Regions from separate parts of the Caballeronia sp. LZ016 genome, predicted to be linked through region 1. Evidence: predicted binding sites of a transcription regulator. Region 1 holds the regulator's gene; each other region holds the start of a gene.

Region 1 (4,009 bases):
CTACCGAAAAATTCTGCTCTGCTACGACGGCTCCCGAGAAGGCCGCAAAGCGCTGCGCCAGGGCGCGAACCTCGCGCTCGATCTGAACGCGGAAACGCATGTGCTCGCCGTGGTCGACATGCGATCGAGTATTGCGCAGAGCGCCGGTCTGCTGACCGACGTGGCTTGCGGACGTTTCGAGGATGCGGCGCGCGACATCCTGCAGGAGGGCGTCGACTGGCTGCGTGAGCGCGGATTGCAGGCCCAGGGGCACTTCGCGTTCGGGCATCCGATCGACGAAATTGCCGCGCTCGCCGATAACCTCAAGGTCGATCTCGTCGTGGTGGGGCATCGCTGCCGCAGCGGACTGGCGCGATGGTGGATGGGCGCGGGCAACACGCCGCTGCTCGATCGCGTGTCGTGCAGCATTCTGGTGGCGGTCTGTCAGGCAGGCGAATCCGCCGAAGCCGAAGACGCCGCCGCGTATGCCGCCAAGCCGGTCAAGGCGGAAGAGGGCGCGTAGTTCGGCGTCGCGCTCGTCAGCCGTTCAGATCGACGGCGACGAGCTTCCATGACACGAGACCGCTGCGGCGGAAGATGGCCGAATACCGTGCATCGCCAGCGCCGTGCTGATAGGTCACGACGAAGGTATTGATGTCGCGGTATCTGGCGGTCGTCTGTGGCGGCTGCGGCAGACCGGGCGGTTGCGGCAGCGGACCGGACGCCGCCGTGACGCTCGCGCCGTTTCGTGACGGCGCGGGCGGCCGTTCGCCAGGAACGCCGCGCGGCGGAATGCCGTTGAGTATCGCGGCGACGCCATCGGGTGTCGCATAGGAGTCGACCAGCGGCCCGACGAGCGCCGCGCCGATCATCGCCCCGAGAATCGCGAGCGGATTGCCGCTCTTCTGAATGTCGATGCGACGCGTCAGCAGCGCCGCGACCTGTTCCTTCAGGCTGCTGCGCAACGCCGGAAAATCGACGTACTCGCTGACAGTCTCTGCATCGCGCGCATCAGCCGCGCGCTTGACGCGATCCAGCGCCAGATACGGCGACGCATACATGAATGCCACCGCCGCGCCGCACAGAACGACAGCGAGTGCAATAGCGACAAGACGGGTAGTTCGCGACATGCGGTGCACGAGCCTCTCGAGCGTCGGTCTGACTCAGATTGACCGCGCCGGTGCAAGAACGATCCCGCAACCCGCGACGTTCACGCCAGAAACCCGCCCGCGCCGCCGGCACGTTCCTCGTCGATGCAGCGGTCGAGCATGCGCGACACCTCGCTGATCTTGCCGACCATGATGACGCGCGATTCGCTGCGATAGACCCGCACCGGGGCGCGCTGCGCCGGCTCCGCATGGACCGTCTTGGCAAGCGACACCCGGGCGAACGCCGGCTGACGCGACGGCAGCACCGGCATTTCATCGAACAGATCCGGCGTGGCTTCAGCAAGCGGACGCGCCGCGACGCCGCAGGGAATCAACGCACGCAGATGACGCAGGCGGCCGAACTGGCGGAAGGGCAACAAACGGGCAAAACGTTCCATGATGACTCTCCAGGCGATAGGACGCACTGCGGCCAAGCCGCGAACGGCTGCCGTCATGCTTTGATGTACTCGAAACGCGCCGCGTCGTGCGTGGCGTGGGGGAAGCGGGCGCGCTAGAACTCGCCCGAGCGGATCAGACCGACCGCGATGCCTTCCAGCGCGAATTCACCGCTGCCGGAGCGCACGAAAATGTTCTCGTAGTCCGGGTTCTCGGCGATCAGTTCGACGCCGTCCGAACGACGCTTCCAGCGCTTGACCGTGACGTCGTCGCCGAGACGCGCGACCACGATCTGCCCGTCTTTGGCTTCGGTGCGTTTTTGCACCGCGAGCAGGTCGCCATCCAGGATGCCGGCGTCGCGCATGGACAGCCCGCGCACCTTCAGCAAATAGTCCGGCTTGCTGGAAAAGAGCGCCGGATCGCACGCGTAGTGCTGTGAAATGTGCTCCTGCGCGAGGATGGGACTGCCGGCCGCCACCCGGCCGACGAGCGGCAGAGACAATTGCATGATGCTCGGATGCGGCAGCGTGAACTGATGCGGAAGCTCGTCGGAGCGTGCGGCTTCGCTGATCAGCCGGATGCCTCGCGACGACCCTGCGGCCAATTCGATCACGCCCTTGCGCGCCAGCGCTCGAAGATGCTCCTCGGCGGAATTGGCCGAACTGAAGCCGAGTTCCGCAGCGATTTCGGCGCGCGTGGGCGGGAAACCGGTGCGCTCGATAGCGCGCTGCAGGAGTTCGAAGACCTGCTGCTGGCGAGCGGTAAGTCTTGAGGTTCTAGTCACTGGCTGGCCCCTGCTGCGCTGTATGGATGAACAGATGACTGTATTTTTATACAGTATTTCATACTTTTCAAGCATTACTTTAACTTCGCCCCGGCAGCGCCCCGCAGCGGGCGTTTTCGATGGAAGGACGCCAAAGCGCCGGTCGTTAGCACGTTTCGGTATAAAAAGATGAAAAACGATTATTTCTAATCATATAGCCGCGCCGATAGACTGATTCCGTCAATTGGATAAGACGGAGAACGGGGAATGCAAAGCACGAAAGCGGGATTGGGGACCAGGGGAAGAAAGCTGCTCACCGCGTTGGCGCTGGCGGCGGCGACGATTGGCATCGGTGTTCAGGCGCACGCACAGACATCGTTTCTGAACGTCTCCTACGATCCGACGCGCGAGCTGTACCAGGACTTCAATCAGGCGTTCGCGAAGAAATGGAAGGCCGACACCGGCGAAACGGTCACTTTCAAGCAGTCGCACGGCGGTTCGGGCGGCCAGGCCCGCGCGGTCCTCGACGGACTGCAGGCCGACGTCGTAACGCTCGCGCTCGCCTATGACATCGACGCGCTCGCCGGCAAGGGGCTCGTCAGCGGCGACTGGCAGAAGCGCCTACCGGATAACGCGTCGCCGTACACGTCGACGATCGTGTTCCTCGTGCGCAAGGGCAATCCGAAGCACATCAAGGACTGGGACGACCTGACGAAGCCGGGCGTATCCATCGTTACGCCGAACCCGAAGACCTCGGGCGGCGCGCGCTGGAACTATCTCGCAGCGTGGGCGTATGCGCAGCACAAGCCCGGCGGCAATGAGCAGACCGCGAAGGACTTCGTCTCGAAGCTCTACAAGAACGCGGGCGTGCTCGATTCCGGCGCGCGCGGCGCGACGACGAGCTTCGTGCAGCGCGGGCAAGGCGACGTGCTGATCGCGTGGGAGAACGAGGCGTTCTTGTCGCTCAAGGAGTTCGGGCCGGACAAGTTCGAGATCGTCGTGCCGTCGGTGAGCATCCTGGCGGAGCCGCCGGTCGCGGTGGTCGACAAGGTCGTCGACAAGCACGGCACGCGCAAGCTCGCCGAGGCGTATCTGAAGTATCTGTACAGCGACGAAGGACAGCAGATTGCGGCGCGCAACTTCTATCGCCCGCGTTCGAACACGGTTCCGGCCGGTCTGACGAAGCAGTTTCCGAAGCTGAAGCTCTACACCATCGACGATACCTTCGGCGGCTGGACGAAGGCGCAGAAGACGCACTTCGCGGATGGCGGCGTGTTCGACTCGATCTATCAGCCGCAGTAATGGCACGGCAGTAACGGCAAGGCAGTAACGACACGGAGCAGGGCGGCTCGATGATGGAGCATCGAGCCGGATCGGCAAATGACCAAGCGGCGCGCCATGACGCCGCTCGTCGCACGTGCAGCAACAAGCGCCCGCCCCGGCGCACTGGACAGGACAATTCGAGCATGACCACTTTCAACCTGCGCAAGCCGAGCGCGCTACCGGGCTTCGGCTTGACGCTCGGCATCACGCTCGCGTATCTGAGCCTCATCGTGCTCATACCGCTTGCGGCTACTTTCGCCAAGACGGCGACGCTCGACTGGGCGCAGTTCGTGCGCGCGGTCAGCTCGCCGCGCGTGCTGGCGTCGTACCGGCTGACGTTCTTCGCCGCGCTCGGCGGGGCGCTCATCAACGCGGTGTTCGGCTTTCTCGTCGCGTGGGT
Region 2 (4,009 bases), 2.1 Mb from region 1:
CCGGCTGATCGACACCGGGCGCGGCGTAAGGAGAGCGACCGCTCTTCAGATCACCGCTCGCTTCATCGTTCTCGCGAGAGCGATTCGAACGTCCCGCGCGACTCCGCCCGGCTTCAGCGTTGTCCGCCTTCGATCCGAACCGGCGCTTGAGCATCGGCGGCAGGTCGGACGATTATTCGTCGTCCGACACGGGTGCGCCCGTGGCGACGGCATCAGCCAACGCAGCCACGCCGAGCGATTCGCGGATCCTGTTTTCGATCTCGCGCGCAATGTCAGGATTCTCGCGCAGGAATTCGCGCGCATTGTCCTTGCCCTGACCGATGCGATCGCCCTTGTAGCTGTACCAGGCGCCCGCCTTGTCGACCAGCTTGGCCTGCACGCCCAAGTCGATGATTTCACCCTGACGCGAAATGCCTTCGCCGTACAAGATGTCGAAGATGGCTTCGCGGAACGGCGGCGACACCTTGTTCTTTACGACCTTTACGCGCGTTTCATTACCGATGACTTCGTCGTTCTTCTTGATGGAACCGATGCGGCGAATATCCAGGCGCACCGAGGAATAGAACTTCAGCGCGTTACCGCCCGTGGTCGTTTCGGGGTTGCCGAACATCACGCCGATCTTCATGCGGATCTGGTTGATGAAGATCACGAGGCAGTTCGTGCGCTTGATGGTGCCGGTGAGCTTGCGCAACGCCTGCGACATCAGACGCGCTTGCAGGCCGGGCAGCGAGTCGCCCATTTCGCCTTCGATTTCCGCCTTCGGCACGAGCGCCGCGACCGAGTCGATGACGATCATGTCGATGGAGCCCGAGCGCACGAGCGCATCCGCGATTTCCAGCGCCTGCTCGCCCGTGTCCGGCTGCGAAATCAGCAGTTCCGGAATGTTCACGCCGAGCTTTTGAGCGTATTGCACGTCGAGCGCGTGTTCGGCGTCGATGAACGCAGCCGTGCCGCCGATCTTCTGCATCTCGGCGATCACCTGCAGCGTGAGCGTGGTCTTGCCCGACGATTCCGGACCGTAGATTTCCACGACGCGGCCGCGCGGCAAGCCGCCGACGCCGAGCGCGATGTCAAGTCCGAGCGAGCCTGTGGAGACCACCTGAATGTCTTCGACCGCCTCACCTGCGCCGAGCCGCATGATCGACCCTTTGCCGAATTGCTTTTCGATCTGCGACAGCGCGGCGGCCAGCGCCTTGCTCTTTTCCGCAGTCATTCCAGCCGGGCCTTTCTTGCTTTCTTCCATGAATCGTCCTTTGCTATGATGAACGGCGTCTGAGACGCGTGCGCGCAGGCTTGTAGCCGGCTTTGTAGCGGTAGCACCGGCACTTCGCCCCGCTTTTGCACTAACGCAGACACTGTATAAAAAAACAGTAGTTTTTGCAAGCCCGATCGTTGCGGCGTGGTGTTTTTCCACATCGAGCGAACCGTGCAAAAACCGCATGACACCCTGGAGACCGCCGCGCCGGGCGAAATGCGGTGCCGGCAATGCGATGCGCCCCGCGCATCAGGCACACGACGATGCGAATCCTCATTGCCGAAGACGACAGCATACTCGCGGACGGCCTCGTCCGATCACTCCGCCAATCGGGATACGCCGTTGACCATGTGAAGCATGGCGTCGAGGCGGATACCGCCCTTTCCCTGCAATCCTTCGACCTGCTCATCCTCGATCTCGGCCTGCCGCTCATGCCCGGCCTCGAAGTGCTGCGTCGCCTGCGCGCGCGCAACTCGCAGATGCCCGTTCTGATCCTGACCGCCGCCGACAGCGTCGACGAGCGCGTGAAAGGTCTCGATCTCGGCGCGGACGACTATATGGCAAAGCCCTTCGCGCTCAACGAACTCGAAGCGCGCGTGCGGGCGTTGACGCGGCGCGGCGCGGGCGGCGGACCGACGGTCGTCAGGCACGGATCGCTGTCGTTCGATCAGGTGGGACGCATCGCGCATATCGCGGATCAGGTCATCGATTTGTCGGCGCGCGAACTCGGCGTGCTCGAAGTGCTGCTGCAGCGGATCGGGCGGCTCGTGTCGAAGGAGCAGCTTGTCAACCATCTTTGCGAGTGGGGCGAAGAAGTCAGCAACAACGCCATCGAGGTCTACGTGCACCGGCTGCGCAAGAAGATCGAGCCGAGCGGCGCGCGGATCATCACGGTGCGCGGCCTCGGGTACACGCTCGAAAAGGCGGCCAGCACGCCGGAAGCCAAGTCGACGGCCGATCCCGCTGCCGCCGGCCAGCACTATAAGTAAGCCGCGCATGGCGTCGCCCGCCTCCACCGAGCGCGCAGCCGAAGCGCCGCGCGAGCCGTCAGCGGCCATCCTGGATGCCGCCGATTCCGACGCCCTGCGCGATGCCCGCTACGCCAATCCGTTCGCCCCGCCCGACGAGCTGGAACCCGGCAGCGAGGCGCACCCGCGCTCGCTTTTTGGCGAGATTCTCGACTGGATGCTCGCGCCGCTGCTGCTGCTCTGGCCGATGAGCATCGCGGTGACGTATCTCGTCGCGAAGTCGATCGCCAACGGTCCGTTCGACCGCGCGCTCGAAGCCGACGCCTACGTGCTCGCCCGCCAGATCCAGCCGGTCAACGGCGTGGCCGAATTGCGGCTGCCGGACGCCACGCGCGATTTCTTGCGCGCCGACAATGTCGACAGCGTGTTCTTCCAGGTGCTCGGGACGCGCGGCGAACTCGTCGGCGGCGACCGCGACATGCCTTTGCCGCACGAGGACGACCGGCCGCAGCCGGGCATCGTCGAGTTTAGGGACGACGTGCTGCGCGGCAACGACATTCGCGTCGCGTACACGACCGTCGATCTGCCCGAACTCGCGTCCGGACGCGATGCCGAAAGCCGCCAGCCCGTGCTCGTGCAGGTCGCCGAGACGCTCGACAAGCGCAGCCAGCTCGCCAACGACATCATCAAGGGCGTGATCCTCCCGCAGTTCGTGATCCTGCCGCTGGCGATCGTGCTGGTGTGGTTCGGTCTGTCGCGCGGGCTCGCGCCGCTGCACGCGCTGCAGTCGAACATGCGCACGCGCCGCCCGGACGATCTCTCGCCGCTCGAAGCGGGCCGCGCGCCGCCGGAAATCGCGCCGCTCGTCGCGTCGTTCAACGATCTGCTTACGCGGCTCGAACAGAACATGGAGTTCCAGAAGCGCTTTATCGCCGATGCCGCGCATCAGATGAAGACGCCGCTCGCCGGGCTGCGCATGCAGGCGGAATTCGCGCTGCGGCAGGACGTATCGACGGAAGTGCAGCGTTCGCTCGAACAGATCGCGACCAGTTCGGAGCACGCGGCGCGGCTCGTCACGCAGTTGCTCGCGCTCGCACGCGCGGAGAATCGCGCGACGGGGCAAATTTTTTCGCGCGTCGAACTGACGGCGCTCGCCCGCGCCGCCGTGCGTGACTGGGTGCAGGCGGCGCTGGCGAAACGCATGGACATCGGGTACGAGGAGCCGCCTTTTCCGGTCGACGTGCAAGGTAACGTCGTGATGCTGCGGGAGATGCTGTCGAACCTCATCGACAACGCGATCCGCTACACGCCGCCGGGCGGGCGCATCACCGTGCGCGTGCGGACCGACGACCACGATCTCGACTTCGTGCATCTCGAAGTGGAAGACACCGGACTCGGCATTCCGCCTGCCGAACGCGAGCGCGTGTTCGAGCGCTTCTATCGCATTCTCGGGCGCGAGGGCGACGGCAGCGGGCTCGGTCTTGCGATCGTCAAGGAGATCGCGGCGATGCACGGCGGCACGCTCGCCATCGAGGATCACGTGTATCAGGAAACGCCGCGACTGGCCGGGACGCTCGTCCGTGTCAGCCTACAGCGGGTTTTTCCTGCCAGGGACAAACCCTGAGCGCAACGGTCGTGCGATATCCGGTTTCATGCATGAAGCGCTCCGCTTCGCGATAGATCGCGGCCCGATGAGCGCGACTTCGCGCGACTTGACGTTTCCATAGGTATTCTCCATGCCGCACGACGGCGTCAGAACGCCGTAAGTTTTCGTTCCAATAATCTT
Region 3 (4,009 bases), 730 kb from region 1:
CACGCGGTTTGCCGCGTGGCTGCGCAGCATCTTCGGACACGCGCCGCGAGCGGCAGGCGCGACGCGGGCCTCCCGCTAACGCATCCGGCCGCTACTCCCACATTCCCTTGAGCCGCGCGGCGATATCGATCTTCGCCTTCGCGGCGGCGGCGAGTCCCGCTGCCGTCGGGGCGGCGGCCACGGGAACCGGCGGCCACGCGGCGGCCTCGAAATGCGGCAGCAGATGCGGCGGAATGAAGCGCGTGCGCTGCGCCCACACGTGCCGGTCGCCGAGATTCGTCTGATTGTGGACGTAGAAGCGCTGCGGCGTGATGACGTGCAGGTCTTCCTTCGCCCGCGTCATCGCGACATACAGCAGGCGGCGCTCTTCGTCGACTTCTTCTTCGCTGCCGGTGCCGAGATCGGACGGAATGCAGCCGTCCACGCCGTTCAGCACGAACACGTTGCGCCACTCCTGCCCCTTCGCGGAATGGATGGTCGAGAGGATCAGGTAGTCTTCGTCGATGAGCGGCACGCCCGATTCATCGCTCGTCGCGTCCGGCGGATCGAGCGTCAGTTCGGTGAGAAAGCGCTCGCGCGTCGGATACGTCGACGCGATGCTCTCCATCTGCATGACGTCGCCGATGCGGATGGCCGCGTCCTCGTGATTGCGCTCGAGATGCGGCTCGTACCATCGGCGGATCATTTCGAACTCGGCGGGCCAGCCGGATTCGCGCCCGCACAGCTTCGCCATCAGCCCGACGAAGCGCGGCCAGTCTTCGCTCGCGCGTGCCGGCGCGCTGAACGCCGCGATCGCATCGGCGGGGCGCTCGTTCTGCACGACGCCATCGAGCAGGCGTCCGGCGATAGCCGGCCCGACGCCCGGTAGCAGTTGCGCGACCCGGAACCCCGCGACGCGGTCGCGTGGATTCTCCGCCCAGCGCAGCACGGCGAGCACGTCTTTCACATGGACCGAATCGAGGAACTTCAGTCCGCCGAACTTCACGAACGGAATGTTCTTTCGCGTCAGCTCGATCTCGAGCGCCGCGCTGTGATGGGCCGCGCGAAACAGCACGGCCTGCGATTTGAGCTTCATGCCGCCCTCGCGCGCCTCCAGCACTTTCTCGACGACATAGCGCGCCTGATCGGCCTCATCGGCGACGGAGACGACACGCGGCTTCTGCGCCGATGCCTTGTCGGTCCATAAGTCCTTCGTGTAGCGCTCGGCGGCGAGGCCGATGACCGCGTTCGACGCTTCGAGAATCGGCTGCGTCGAGCGGTAGTTCCGATCGAGCGTCACGGTCGCGGCGGGCGGATCGAAGTGCTGCGGAAAATCCAGGATGTTGCGCACGGTCGCGCCGCGAAACGAATAGATGGACTGCGCATCGTCGCCGACGACGGTGAGGCCGCGCCCGTCGGGTTTCATCGCGAGAAGGATGGTCGCCTGCAGGCGATTGGTGTCCTGATACTCGTCGACGAGCACATGATCGAAACGGCTCGACAGATCGGCGGCGATGGCCGGCTCAGCCGCGAGATGCGACCAGTAGAGCAGCAGGTCGTCGTAATCGAGGACGCTTTGCGATTGCTTGGCGCTGACATAGGCGGCGAACAGGCGCTTGAGATCGGCTTCCCACTCGCGGCACCACGGATACGACTTGTCGAGCACATGGCTCAAGGACGCGCCCGTGTTGATCACGCGCGAATAAATGGCGAAGCACGTGGACTTCGCCGGGAAGCGCTTTTCCTTCGACGACAGTCCGAGTTCGTGGCGCACGAGGTTCATCAGATCGGCGGAATCTTCACGGTCGTTGATCGTGAACGAGGGCGCGAGCCCGACGATCTCGGCGTAATCGCGCAACAGCCGTGCGCCGACGCCGTGGAAGGTGCCCGACCACGTCAGCCCTTGCGCGAGGGCGCTTTTGTTGCCGAGCGCATTTCTCGCGACACGCGACACCCGCCGCGTCATTTCGAGCGCCGCGCGGCGCGAGAACGTGAGCAGCAGAATGCGATGCGGGTCCGCGCCCTTGACCAGCAGATGCGCCACGCGATGCGCAAGCGTGTTCGTCTTCCCCGACCCCGCGCCCGCAATGACGAGCAGCGGCCCGCCGCAGCGGCCCGGTCCATCGACCCCGAATTCGACGGCCCGACGTTGCGCATCGTTCAGCTTCGCGAGATAGGCTGCTGCGGCCTGTTCTTCGGTCTCGGGAGAATCGGCGGCGATGTCGGGAAGCGTGAGCACGAGATTGGATGACGGTAAGCAGTGACGCGACACTGTATATCCATACAACCCGCCCGTGCAAGTCTTTGTCAGGGCTCGGCTTTTGGCCCCAAAAAGACGACGGCCCGGGTGAATAGCCCGGGCCGCCTTCGTACAGAAATGCGCCGCTCAGTCCGCCTTTTTGGCGTCCTTCAGCTTCGCATCCGCGGCGGCTTCGTTCGCTTCCGATTGCGATTCCGTCTTCTTCTTGTCGGCCTTCGCCTGTGCGACGGCCGCGTCCTTGTCGGCTTCGGCCTGCTTCTTCGCGGCCTTCTTGTCGGCGTGCGTCGGCGTCGTGTCGTCCGCCTGCGCGACCGATACCGCGCTCACGCTGGTCAGCGCGCCGACGACGAGCGCCGCCAGCAGTGCATTCTTACGTCGTGTCATGGTGTCCTCCCCTGTGTGGAACCGCGAAGCTCCGTCAGGAACCTCGCGGCCATCGCTCGCAGTCGCCCGCTTAGTGCTGCTCGCCCTCGTCCTTCGGCGTGCGGTCGGCAGCGGCGTTCAGCTCGTCCTTTGCGGCGGCCTTGTCGGCCTTCTTGTTGATCTTCGCGTTGCGCACTTCTTCCTTGTATTGCGCGTTCGCTTCCTTCTTCGCGGCCTTCATCTCGGCCTTCGACGCCTTCTTCGACGCCTTGTATTCGGCGTTTGCCTGCGCGTCGGCATTGCGCTTCTGCACCAGCGGATCGGTCGGCGCGGGCGCGACGATGTTCTGCTGCGGGGGCGTCATCGGCTGCTGGGCCTGCGTCGAGATTTGCGCATCGGCGCCGGGGGCGGCCTGCATCGGCTGCGCGGTCTGGGCTTGCGCGCCGGTGGCGGCCAGGGCGGCGAAGGCGGTGCCGATCATCAGAATTCGAGCCTTAGTCATGAGCTAGTCCTCTCTTTTGGTAGCGCCGGCGCGTGGTCTCGCAAGGTTGCGCGCGGCGCGTGTCGTTTGGAAGATGACCGAAGCTGCATCGATCAAATCTACAGACCGGGCGGTCGATCGCCGAGTTTCGCCTGTGCAGTCACTGTTACGCATGGTTGCACTTGGCTACATTTAGCGCTTTTTCGCCGACGTTCGGATGCATCATCAAATACGGCCGATCGTTGCGGTCGGGGAAAGCAGGAGCACGACGCGTACCCGATGCATTATCATGGCCGTCTTCAACACGTTTGTTTCCGCCCGCCATGCCGCAGCTTCAATTCACCCTCACGGGCGATTACGTCGAACTTCACAACCTGCTCAAGCTGATGGGTCTCGCCGACAGCGGTGGCTCGGCGAAGGCGCGCGTCGCAATGGGCGATGTCACCGTCGACGGCAAGGTGGAACTGCGCAAGACGTGCAAGATCCGCGCAGGTCAGGTCGTGATGATCGACGGCCAGAAGATCCGCGTGCGCGCGCCCGCCTGAAGGCATCGGCATTGCGCGTGCGCGCCGCGCGATTGCGTAAAGCCCGCCATAACCCGCCGCGACATCGACATGCCGCGCGCGACGCAATAAGCTAGTCGTCTTTCGTTCCGGTTTCAGCGCCGGCGTTCGAGCCGTTCATCGCCTCTGCGACGCACGATCGCCGCGACCAGTCGCTCTCTTCTTCGATCATGCAATCGCACACCACGCGCGCTCAACCCGCGCATCAGGGACCGCCGACGCTATCCCGTCACGCCGTCGATACGGCGCGGCTCGCGGCGCCGCTCGCCATCGCGCAGCTTTCGCAAATGGCGATGGGCGTCACCGACACCATCCTGCTCGGCTCGCTCGGCCCCGACGCGCTCGCCGCGGGCGGGCTCGGCG

What was found. Region 1 encodes LexA, which represses DNA repair genes until DNA is damaged. Its sites were predicted from a motif close to ACTGTATNNNNATACAGT; they were not measured.
Region 2: the regulator LexA is predicted to act here: its motif matches at 1,355-1,372, upstream of recA (recombinase RecA).
Region 3: the regulator LexA is predicted to act here: its motif matches at 2,250-2,267, upstream of P9220_RS07980 (ATP-dependent helicase).

Annotation. Positions count from the first base shown of each region.
Region 1 covers NZ_JARTVY010000001.1:2,412,359-2,416,367, reverse strand. Annotated here, with positions in the region: gene P9220_RS11450 (universal stress protein) at 1-502, shown strand, start outside; gene P9220_RS11445 (DUF2939 domain-containing protein) at 519-1,109, opposite strand; gene P9220_RS11440 (hypothetical protein) at 1,190-1,525, opposite strand; gene lexA (transcriptional repressor LexA) at 1,639-2,307, opposite strand; gene P9220_RS11430 (sulfate ABC transporter substrate-binding protein) at 2,554-3,588, shown strand; gene cysT (sulfate ABC transporter permease subunit CysT) at 3,753-4,009, shown strand, end outside.
Region 2 covers NZ_JARTVY010000001.1:326,786-330,794, forward strand. Annotated here, with positions in the region: gene recA (recombinase RecA) at 173-1,243, opposite strand; gene P9220_RS01525 (response regulator transcription factor) at 1,519-2,244, shown strand; gene P9220_RS01530 (sensor histidine kinase N-terminal domain-containing protein) at 2,252-3,847, shown strand.
Region 3 covers NZ_JARTVY010000001.1:1,684,480-1,688,488, reverse strand. Annotated here, with positions in the region: gene P9220_RS07985 (DUF4088 family protein) at 1-79, shown strand, start outside; gene P9220_RS07980 (ATP-dependent helicase) at 92-2,218, opposite strand; gene P9220_RS07975 (hypothetical protein) at 2,366-2,623, opposite strand; gene P9220_RS07970 (hypothetical protein) at 2,694-3,104, opposite strand; gene P9220_RS07965 (RNA-binding S4 domain-containing protein) at 3,407-3,628, shown strand; gene P9220_RS07960 (MATE family efflux transporter) at 3,817-4,009, shown strand, end outside.